DNA from 2 places in the Pseudoxanthomonas sp. SORGH_AS_0997 genome. Region 2 is predicted to be linked to the other one. Evidence: predicted binding sites of a transcription regulator. Region 2 holds the regulator's gene; the other holds the start of a gene.
The links. The regulator HrcA, encoded in region 2, represses chaperone genes, less so after heat shock. The targets are predictions, from matches to a motif close to TTNGCACTCNNNNNNNNNGAGTGCNAA.

Region 1 (5,688 bases), 1.3 Mb from region 2:
CAGCAGCACCAGCGGCACCAGCGAGGCGATCAGCACCACCACCGCCAGGCCGCGCCGCAGCGGCGCGGTCTGGAAGCGCACGCGCTGGAACGCCCACAGCCCCAGCGCCAGCACCACCAGGCCGACCAGGGCCAGGCCGACCGCGTCGATGCCGCGCTGCTTGCCCAGCACCCACAGCATCCACACCGCGGTCAGATACATCGGGAAGGCCAGCACCTGCTTGAGCGTGTCCATCCACGCGCCCGGGCGCGGCAGCCGCGCGGCCAGCGCCGGCACCAGCCCGATCAGCAGGAACGGCAGTGCCAGGCCCAGGCCCAGCAGCGCGAACACCGCCAGCGCGACCGGCACGGGCGCGGCGAAGGCGAAGGTCAGCGCCGAGCCCATGAACGGCGCCGTGCACGGGCTGGCCACCACCACCGCCAGCACGCCGGTGAAGAAATCGCCGGACAGCCCGCCGCGCTCGGTCAGCCCGCGGCCGACACCGGCCAGCCCGTAGCCGACGGCGAACACGCCCGACAGGCTCAGGCCCACGGCGAACATCAGATAGGCCAGCGCGCCGGTGACCAGCGGCTGCTGCAGCTGGAAGCCCCAGCCCAGCGCCTGCCCGGTGGCGCGCAGGGCCAGCGCGACGCCGCCGACCAGCAGGAAGCTGAGCAGCACGCCGGCGGTATAGGCCAGGGCGCCGGCCCGCGCCCGGCCGCGTCCGCTCTCGGCCAGGGACAAGGCCTTGAGCGAGAGCACCGGCAGCACGCACGGCATCACGTTGAGGATCAGCCCGCCCAGCAAGGCCGCGACCAGGGCCAGCGCCCAGCCCGACGCGCCGCCGGCGCCCTGGTCGGCGCGCGCCAGCGCCTCCGGCGGCGGGGTCGAACGCGGCACCTCGGCCGGAGCCGGCGGCGGCGTCGCCGCCGGGGCAGCGGTGCCGGCTTCCAGCGCCACCGGCGCGGCCAGCGCGACGGCGCGCGCCTCGGGCGGCGTCACCGTGCCGGCCGGCAGCGTCAGCGCGACCTGGCGGGTCATCGGCGGATAGCAGATGCCATCGGTCTGGCAGCCCTGGAAGGTGACCTCCAGCGTGGCCTTGGCCGCGTCGGCGCGGTCGCGGATCACCGGCACCGGCACCTCGACCTGGTCGAAGTACACCGTGACCTCGCCGAAGTGCTCGTCGCGATGGGCCTTGCCCGGCGGCCAGCGCGGCGCGCCCAGCGACAGCCCCTCGGCGCCGTGCAGCGCCAGCTGGGTGCGGTCGCGGTACAGGTAATAGCCCTTGGCCGGAGTGAAGCGCAGCAGCAGCTGATTGCCGCCGTCGGCGATGGCCTCGAAGGCGAAGGCCTGCGCCTCTGGCAGGGGCGCCGCATCGGTGGCGCCCGGCACGGCGGCCTGCGTGCCCAGCAGCGTCGATCCCCCGGCCGCGGCGCCGCCGAGCGGCAGGCCCAGTCCGGTGCCGGCGCCGGACGCGGCGGCCGCCGGAACCGCCACCTGCAGCGTGCGGGTCTGCGGCGGATAGCACAGCCCGGCATCGGCGCAGCCCTGGTAGCGCACCTTCAGCGTGACCTGGCCAGCGGTCGTGGCCTGGCCAGGCAGAGAGCGCATCGAGCTGCTTGCGGTAGGTCTCCACCGGCCCGAAGAACTCGTCGACATGCTTGTCCCCATCCGGCAGCTGCAGCGCGCCGGCCGTGAACCCGCCGCCCTGCGCCTCCACCGAGATCCGCTGCCGGTACAGGTAATAGCCGTCTGCGATTTTCCAGTGCAGGGCGATGCCGTCCGGCTTGCCCTGGGCGCCCAGCACGAAGGCCTGGTCGACCGGCAGCAGCTCGGACGGGTCGGCCGCCGTGGCCGGCAGGGTGGGGACGAGCAGGGCCAGCAGGGCCAGCGGACGGGCCAGACGGGAGATCAGCGACATGCGGCCAAGCTTAGCGGAGCGGCTGGTCCCGCAGGCGGCGCCACTGTGTTGCAAGGGGCATGGGCTTGCCGCCGATCCGGTGTCTGGGCCTTCCCGGCACCAGGCCTGAGGTCGATCGCCGCCCGCGCGCCGCGGGCCGCGGGCCGGGCCGGATCGCTCAGCCGCCGCGCGCGTCGCCGCCCGGGCGGCCGGGACCGCGGGTGCGGGGGCGTCCGGTGCGCTGCAGGGCCAGGGTTTCCATCACTTCCAGCAACGACAGGCGCGCCTTCAGCGGCGCCTCGCGAAAGGCGCGCACCAGGCGGAACTCCAGCGGGTCCTCGACCAGAATGGCCTCGGCGGTGGCGATCGAATCCAGTTCCACCTCGCGCGAGAGCGTCATCGCGCCGCGGCCGGTGGCCAACCACTCGAACTGCGTGCCCGTCGCCAGCGCTACTTCACGCAGGTGCGAGACACTGGGACTCTTGCCCTTGGGGGACTCCCAATGGCTCACGGCGCTGCGCTGCACCCCGACGGATTCTGCCAACTGACTTTGCGAGAGACCGGCAAGGCGCCGCGCCATGCGGACTCGCTCGGGTGCATCCATCAAACCTCTCCGTGGCGATCGCCATCCAGAAACTTTTGTGACCATAGCCAAACGTTCCACGGATCGGAATGGAAAAGGATAGTGATACTAACGTAGTGACCAAAAATAGGCATACGTGGTGCGCTTTTGGTAACCAAAAGTTTTCCATAGCGGGCTAACAAAGGGTTTCGGCGGGATTGCGCGCCTTGTGCTCACTAGTTTTCCTGCGTTTAGGTCGGCTACAGGCTTGGCTTCGCCCAACCGCATTGGTATCTCTATGCCTGCCGGCAGGACGCTGGCACTGACAGGACGTCGGCGGGGGGAGTTGGCGCACGTCAAGGCGCGACGGAATCGGATTCCACAACCATTCCCTATGAAGCGCACGCATGCCGCACATGCGTGCGCTTCTTTTTTTGGCGGCGCCGAATCGCCCCGTCTGCCGCAGGCGCCTCCGCAAGAAATTCTCGCCGGCCGCCTTGAAAGGCCTGCCCGAGCGCCCCATCTGCCCTGTCAGCCCCCCGAGCCGTCCTGGCGCTGGGTCTTGGCGTTCCCGGTGTGCTGGCACTCGTCATGGACGAGTGCTAACATCGCCGGCCCTTTCCTAGTCCAATCAATCACTTAAGAGGATTGACATGAGCAACATCAAGCCGCTGTTCGACCGCGTGGTCATCAAGCGTATGGAAGAAGAAAAGCTGTCCGCGGGCGGCATCGTGATCCCCGACTCGGCCACCGAGAAGCCGATCAAGGGTGAGGTCGTCGCCGTCGGCGCCGGCAAGATCCTGGACAACGGTTCGGTGCGCGCCCCGCAGGTCAAGGTCGGCGACAAGGTCCTGTTCGGCAAGTACAGCGGCACGGAAGTGAAGCTGGACGGCACCGAGTACCTGGTGGTGAAGGAAGACGACATCTTCGCGACCATCGGCTAAGGCCGGCGCGACGTCCGCTTTCTCTCATTCCCATCATCCAAGAACAATCGAGGTAATACGCAATGGCTGCCAAGGACATTCGTTTCGGTGAAGACGCCCGCTCGCGCATGGTGCGCGGCGTGAACGTGCTCGCCAATGCCGTCAAGGCCACCCTGGGCCCGAAGGGCCGCAACGTCGTGCTGGAGAAGAGCTACGGCGCCCCGACGATCACCAAGGACGGCGTGTCCGTCGCCAAGGAGATCGAACTGGCCGACAAGTTCGAGAACATGGGCGCGCAGATGGTCAAGGAAGTCGCTTCCAAGACCTCCGACAACGCCGGTGACGGCACCACCACCGCTACCGTGCTGGCCCAGGCCTTCATCCGCGAAGGCATGAAGGCCGTCGCCGCCGGCATGAACCCGATGGACCTCAAGCGCGGCATCGACAAGGCCGTGACCGTCGCCGTCGCCGAGCTGAAGAACATCTCCAAGCCCACCGCCGACGACAAGGCCATCGCCCAGGTCGGCACGATCTCGGCCAACTCGGACGAGTCGATCGGCAACATCATCGCCGAGGCGATGAAGAAGGTCGGCAAGGAAGGCGTGATCACCGTCGAGGAAGGCTCGGGCCTGGAGAACGAGCTGGACGTGGTCGAGGGCATGCAGTTCGACCGCGGCTACCTCTCGCCGTACTTCATCAACAACCAGCAGAGCCAGTCGGCCGACCTGGACGACCCGTTCATCCTGCTGCACGACAAGAAGATCTCCAACGTGCGTGACCTGCTGCCCGTCCTCGAGGGCGTGGCCAAGGCCGGCAAGCCGCTGCTGATCGTGGCCGAGGAAGTCGAGGGCGAGGCCCTGGCGACCCTGGTGGTCAACACCATCCGTGGCATCGTCAAGGTCGTGGCCGTCAAGGCGCCGGGCTTCGGCGACCGTCGCAAGGCGATGCTGGAAGACATGGCCGTGCTGACCGGCGGCACCGTGATCTCCGAGGAAGTGGGCCTGTCGCTGGAAAAGGCCACGATCAAGGATCTGGGCCGCGCCAAGAAGGTGCAGGTCTCCAAGGAGAACACCACCATCATCGACGGCGCCGGCGATACCGCGGGCATCGAGTCGCGCATCAAGCAGATCAAGGCGCAGATCGAGGAGACCTCCTCGGACTACGACCGCGAGAAGCTGCAGGAACGCGTGGCCAAGCTGGCCGGCGGCGTGGCCGTGATCAAGGTCGGTGCCTCCACCGAGATCGAGATGAAGGAAAAGAAGGCCCGCGTCGAAGACGCCCTGCACGCCACGCGCGCTGCGGTGGAAGAAGGCGTGGTCCCGGGCGGCGGCGTCGCGCTGATCCGCGCCAAGGCCAACATCGGCGAGATCAAGGGCATCAACGAAGACCAGAACCACGGCATCCAGATCGCCCTGCGCGCCATGGAAGCCCCGCTGCGCGAGATCGTCACCAACGCCGGTGAAGAGCCCTCGGTGATCGTCAACAAGGTCAAGGACGGTTCGGGCAACTTCGGCTACAACGCCGCCAACGGCGAGTTCGGCGACATGGTCGAGTTCGGCATCCTGGATCCGACCAAGGTGACCCGCACCGCGCTGCAGAACGCCGCGTCCATCGCCGGCCTGATGATCACCACCGAAGCCATGGTGGCCGAGTCGCCGAAGAAGGAAGAGCCGGCGATGCCGCCGGGCGGTGGCATGGGTGGCATGGGCGGCATGGACTTCTAAGTCCGCCGCGCAGCCTCACCGCTGCTGTCGTACGACAAGGACCCCGCCGCGAGGCGGGGTCTTTTCGTTTCCGGCGTCGACCGCGCTGCGCCCGTCCCTTGGCGACCTCAGCGCGGTGCGAGGAACTGGCGCATGCGTGCTAGCTCCTCATCCAGCGCCTGGCCGAAGGCCGCCTCGCTGGGCGCCGCGCCCGCCGCATAGCCGGTCGCGGCCTCCAGCTGGCCCTCGCGCCAGGTCAGGTTCGCCCAGCCGATCACCTGCCCGCGCCAGAGCATCGGCAAGGCGTAGTAGCCGAACTGGCGCCGGGCCGCGGGGGTGTAGGCCTCGAACTTGTAGGTCCAGTCCCAGAACAGGCTGAAGCGGCGCCGGTCCCAGACGATGGGGTCGAAGGGCGCCAGCAGGCGTAGCTGCTCGTCGAAGCGGTAACGGCGCGCTCGCGGATGTTCGTCGGCGGGCCAGTACCAGTCGGTGCCGTCGATGCGCACCTGGGCCAGGCGCTCGCGCGCCAGGCGCAGGGCATCGCGCAGTTCGTCGCTCAGATGCGGCGCGCCACTGCCGAGCAGGCGCGCCAGGTAGCCCAGGCTGGCGGCAGGCAGCGGC
Region 2 (5,688 bases):
GATCACCTGGCGGCTTACCTGTAGAGCGGAGCTCGCTCCGCTGCTCTCCGTTCGGTTCGCGGGGAAGGCCCCAGCGGAGCAAGCTCCGCTCTACAGGGGCGGCGTCACGCGCGGTGGGTGCTTTCCCATCCAGCAGGACTGGGCGGCGTCAGTCCACCGCTTCGAGCAGCTTGCCGGCGGCGGCGCGGGCCTCGGCGCTGACCTGGACGCCGCCGAGCATGCGGGCGAGCTCTTCGCGGCGGGCGGCGGCGTCGAGCGATTCGACCGAGGACTGGGTCATGCCGTCCACCGGCGCCTTGCTGACGCGGTAGTGGGCGTGGCCCTGAGCGGCGACCTGCGGCTGGTGGGTCACGCACAGCACCTGGCGCGCGCGGCCCAGGTCGCGCAGTTTCTTGCCGACGATGTCGGCCACCGCGCCACCGATGCCGGAGTCGACCTCGTCGAACACCATGGTCGGCACCGCGTCCGAGCCCAGCGCGGCCACCTCGATGGCCAGCGAGATGCGCGAAAGCTCACCGCCGGAGGCCACCTTGCGCAGCGGCCGCGGCGGCTGGCCGGCGTTGGCCGCCACCAGCAGTTCGACCCGCTCGGCGCCTTGGGCGTCGGGGCGTTCGGCGTCGATGGGTTCGAGCTGGACCTCCAGCTTGCCGCCACCCATGCCCAGCTCGCCGATCAGGGCGGTGGTCTGCTTGGCCAGGCTGGTGGCGGCCTTGGTGCGGACCTTGGTCAAGGCCGCAGCGGCGGCCTTCCAAGCCTGGCGGGCGGCCTCGATCTCCGTGTTCAGGCCGGCCAGGCGCTCGCCGGCGCCGCGCAGGCCGTCCAGCTCCTGTTCGATGCGGGTGGCGACCTCGTCCAGCTGTTCGGGTGCGACGCGGTGCTTGCGCGCCAAGTCGTGCAGCCGGCCCAGGCGGCGCTCGGCGCGCTCGAACTGGGCCGGATCCACGTCCAGGTCGTCGCGGACCTGGTTGAGCAGGGCCAGGGCCTCCTGCAGCTGGATCTGGGCGCTGTCGAGCAGGCTGTCGACCTCACCCAGGCGCGGCTCGTGGCTGAGCACGCGCGCCAGCTCGGCGCGGGTCTGCAGCAGCAGCCGGCTGGCCGAGGGGCCTTCGTCGCCGGACAGGCGGGTCAGCCCGTCCTCGCAGGCCTGGATCAGGCTGGAGGCGTGGGCCTGGCGGCGATGTTGCTGGGACAGGGCCTCGATGGCGTCGGGGCTGAGGTCCTCGGCGCGCAGTTCGTCGAGCTGGTGCTGCAGATAGTTGAGCCGGTCGGAGACATCGCCCTGCGCGGTCAGGCGCTCGCGCTCGGCCAGCAGCGTCGACCACGCGGCCGCGGCCTGGCGCACCTTGGCCAGCTGCGGCGCGCTGCCGGCGAAGGCGTCCAGCAGGTCCAGCTGACGCGGCTTGGACAGCAGCGCCTGGTGCTCGTGCTGGCCGTGGATCTCCACCAGCAGGCCGGCCAGTTCGGCCAGCTGCGAGACCGGCACGGCGCGGCCGTTGATCCAGGCGCGCGAGCCGCCGTCGGCGCGCAGCACGCGGCGCAGCTGGCAGGCGCCGGCCTCGTCCAGGGCGTGCTCGGCCAGCCAGGCCAGGGCAGGGGCGGCCGGCGCGAGCTCGAACTCGGCCGACAGCTCGGCGCGCTGGGCGCCGTGGCGCACCACGCCGGCATCGGCGCGCGCGCCGGACAGAAAGCCCAGCGCGTCGACCAGCAGCGACTTGCCGGCGCCGGTCTCGCCGGAGATCACCGTCATGCCGGGGCCGAATTCCAGGTCCGTGGCGCGCACCACGGCGAAGTCCTTGATGGTCAGGTGTCGGAGCATAGTGGCCGGCATTGTAGGGGCAGGCGGCGCAGCGGTTGAGACAGGCGCGGCCCGGTTGCAAGGGCGGCGGCGGGACGCTATCTAAAGCGTCATGAAGCCCTCAAGTCCGGACCTCGATGCGCGCTCGCGGCAGCTGCTGCGCACCCTGATCGCCCGCTACATCCAGGATGGCGAGCCGGTCGGCTCGCGCACGCTGGCCCAGCACGCCGGCCTGGACGTCAGCCCGGCGACGATCCGCAACATCCTGGCCGACCTGGAGGACGCCGGGCTGCTGGCCTCGCCGCATACCTCGGCCGGGCGCATTCCCACCCCGCAGGGCTACCGGGTGTTCGTCGACAGCCTGGTGCAGATGCAGCCGCTGGCCGAGCGCGAGGTCGCGCGCCTGCGCGCCGAGCTGCCGGCCGGCACCGGGACCCAGGCGCTGCTGGGCAACGCCTCCGAGCTGCTGTCGGCCATGACCCGCTTCGTCGGCGTGGTCGGCGCGCCGCGGCGCGAGCAGTTCGCCTTCCGCCACATCGATTTCGTGCCGCTGGACGGGCGCCGGGTGCTGGCGATCGTGGTGTTCGCCGACAGCGAGGTGCAGAACCGGGTGATCGAGCCGCGCCGCAGCTTCGACCCCTCCGAGCTGGAGCGCGCGGCCAACTACCTCAACCACCATTTCGCCGGCCGCCCGATCGCCGACATCCGCGCCACGCTGCTGCGCGAACTGCGCGCGGCGCGCTCGGAGATGGAAGGCCTGCTGGCCCACGCGGTCGAGCTGGCCGACCACGCGCTGACCCCTTCGGACGATGACATGGTGCTGGCCGGGCAGACTCGGCTGATGGGGGTGCAGGACCTGTCCGATCTGGACCGGCTGCGCGAGCTGTTCGAGGCCTTCGCCCGCAAACGCGAGATCCTGCAGCTGCTGGAGCGCACCATGAACGCGCCGGGCGTGCGCATCTTCATCGGCGAGGAAACCGGCCTGGCGCCGCTGGACGGGATGTCGCTGGTCGCCGCGCCGTATCGGGCCCAGGCCAGCGGCCAGGTGCTGGGCGTGCTGGGCGTGATCGGGCCCTCGCGCATGGCCTACCAGACCGTGATTCCGGTGGTGCAGGCGGCGGCCGACGCGCTCGGCGCGGCAATGCTGCGTCCCGGCGATGACTTGAATCCGTCCGCGCCGACCCCATAGGTGGGGCTTGCGGCGGACATCCGACCGCCAGGACGGAAACCACAGACATGACTTCTAACGAACATCCGGGCGGCGAGCAGGCCGCCGCGCACCCCGACGCCCAGGCTTCCACCGAGGCGCTGCTGCAGGCCGAACTGCAGACCCTGCGCAACGAACTGGACCAGCTGCGCGCCTCGGTCCTGCTCGAGCGCGCCGACCTTGAGAACCAGCGCAAGCGCGTGGCCCGCGACGTGGACAACGCCCGCAAGTTCGCCAACGAGAAGTTGCTGGGCCAGCTGCTGCCCGTGTTCGACAGCCTGGACGCCGGCCTGACCGCCGCCGGCGCCGAGCCCAGCCCGCTGCGCGATGGCCTGGAGCTGACCCAGAAGCAGCTGCTCAAGGTCGCCGACGACAACGGCCTGACCGTGCTCGACCCGGTCGGCAAGCCCTTCGATCCCGAACACCACCAGGCCATCAGCCAGGCCGACGCCAACGGCGCCGCGCCGGGCAGCGTCGTGCAGGTGTTCCAGAAGGGCTATCTGCTGGGCGGCCGCCTGCTGCGTCCGGCGCTGGTGGTCGTGGCCCGCCACGACTGAATGCGACCGGCGGACCTGTCCGGATCGAGATTTTGTGTTCCACGGGCGCTTGAAGCCCACCATCACATCCCTATATCGGGTTCATCGGCAGGCGCGATCCGCCCGCCACACCCCGACAACCACGCTTCCTAACGGAGTCACATCATGGGCAAGATCATCGGCATCGACCTCGGCACGACCAACTCGTGCGTGGCGATCATGGAGGGCGGCAAGGCCCGCGTCATCGAGAATTCCGAGGGCGACCGCACCACGCCTTCGATCGTGGCCTATACCAAGGACGGCGAAGTCCTGGTCGGCGCCTCGGCCAAGCGCCAGGCGGTCACCAACCCGAAGAACACCTTCTACGCGGTCAAGCGCCTGATCGGCCGCAAGTTCACCGACGCCGAAGTCAAGAAGGACCTGGACCTGGTGCCGTACACCATCCTGGCCCACGACAACGGCGATGCCTGGGTGGCCACCGCCGACGGCAAGAAGATGGCCCCGCAGGAAATCTCCGCCCGCGTGCTGGAGAAGATGAAGAAGACCGCCGAGGACTTCCTGGGCGAGAAGGTCACCGAGGCGGTCATCACCGTGCCGGCCTACTTCAACGACAGCCAGCGCCAGGCGACCAAGGACGCCGGCCGCATCGCCGGGCTGGACGTCAAGCGCATCATCAACGAGCCCACCGCCGCGGCCCTGGCCTACGGCCTGGACAAGGGCGACACCAAGGACCGCAAGGTCGCCGTGTACGACCTGGGCGGCGGCACCTTCGACGTGTCGATCATCGAGATCGCCAACGTGGACGGTGAGAAGCAGTTCGAAGTGCTGGCCACCAACGGCGACACCTTCCTGGGTGGCGAGGACTTCGACGCGCGCGTCATCGACTACCTGGTGGACGAGTTCAACAAGGACCAGGGCATCGACCTGCGCAAGGATCCGCTGGCCCTGCAGCGCCTGAAGGACGCCGCCGAGCGCGCCAAGATCGAGCTGTCCTCCTCGCAGCAGACCGAGGTCAACCTGCCGTACGTCACCGCCGACGCCTCCGGTCCCAAGCACCTGAACATCAAGCTGACCCGCGCCAAGCTCGAGGCCCTGGTCGACGACCTGATCAAGAAGTCGATCGAGCCGTGCCGCACCGCGCTCAACGACGCCGGCCTGCGCGCCAGCGACGTCAGCGAGGTGATCCTGGTCGGCGGTCAGACCCGCATGCCCAAGGTGCAGTCGGCCGTGGCCGAGTTCTTCGGCAAGGAGCCGCGCAAGGACGTCAATCCCGACGAGGCCGTGGCGCTGGGCGCCGCGATCCAGGGCGGCGTTCTGGCCGGCGACGTCAAGGACGTGCTGCTGCTGGACGTGACCCCGCTGTCGCTGGGCATCGAGACCCTGGGCGGCGTGTTCACCAAGATCATCGAGAAGAACACCACCATCCCGACCAAGGCCTCGCAGACCTTCTCCACCGCCGAGGACAACCAGTCGGCCGTGACCGTGCACGTGCTGCAGGGTGAGCGCGAGCAGGCTCGCTTCAACAAGTCGCTGGCCCGCTTCGACCTGTCCGGCATCGAGCCGGCCCCGCGCGGCCTGCCGCAGGTGGAGGTGTCCTTCGACATCGACGCCAACGGCATCCTGCACGTGTCGGCCAAGGACAAGAAGACCAACAAGGAGCAGAAGGTCGAGATCAAGGCCGGTTCGGGCCTGTCGGACGAGGAGATCCAGCGCATGGTCGCCGATGCCGAGGCGCATCGCGACGAGGACAAGAAGTTCCAGGAGCTGGTCGGCGCCCGCAACCAGGCCGACGCGCTGATCCATTCGACCCGCACGGCGATCACCGAGCACGGCGCCAAGGTCGGCGGCGATGTGATCGGCAAGGTCGAGGCCGCGCTGGCCGACCTGGAGACGGCGATGAAGGGCGACGACAAGGCCCAGATCGAGGCGCGTTCCAAGGCGCTGGAAGAGGCCGGCCAGTCGCTGTACGCCGCCGCCGCGGCGGGCGAGCAGGGCGGTCCGGGTGCGGACGCCGGCGCCCAGCAGGCGCGCGGTGCGGCCGACGACGTGGTCGACGCCGAGTTCACCGAGGTCAAGGACGACAAGAAGTAAGCAGGGATTGGGGATTGGGGATTCGTAAAGGCTTTGGCCTGCGGATCCTCGATTCCGAT

Region 1: the regulator HrcA is predicted to act here: its motif matches at 3,021-3,047, upstream of groES (co-chaperone GroES).

The regions. Positions count from the first base shown of each region.
Region 1 is NZ_JAVIZI010000001.1:2,572,856-2,578,543, reverse strand. It holds partial or broken gene QE438_RS11275 (protein-disulfide reductase DsbD) at 1-1,900, opposite strand, end outside; gene QE438_RS11270 (helix-turn-helix transcriptional regulator) at 2,058-2,483, opposite strand; gene groES (co-chaperone GroES) at 3,095-3,385, shown strand; gene groL (chaperonin GroEL) at 3,448-5,088, shown strand; gene QE438_RS11255 (crosslink repair DNA glycosylase YcaQ family protein) at 5,196-5,688, opposite strand, start outside.
Region 2 is NZ_JAVIZI010000001.1:1,254,562-1,260,249, reverse strand. It holds gene recN (DNA repair protein RecN) at 149-1,816, opposite strand; gene hrcA (heat-inducible transcriptional repressor HrcA) at 1,908-2,984, shown strand; gene grpE (nucleotide exchange factor GrpE) at 3,032-3,559, shown strand; gene dnaK (molecular chaperone DnaK) at 3,704-5,629, shown strand.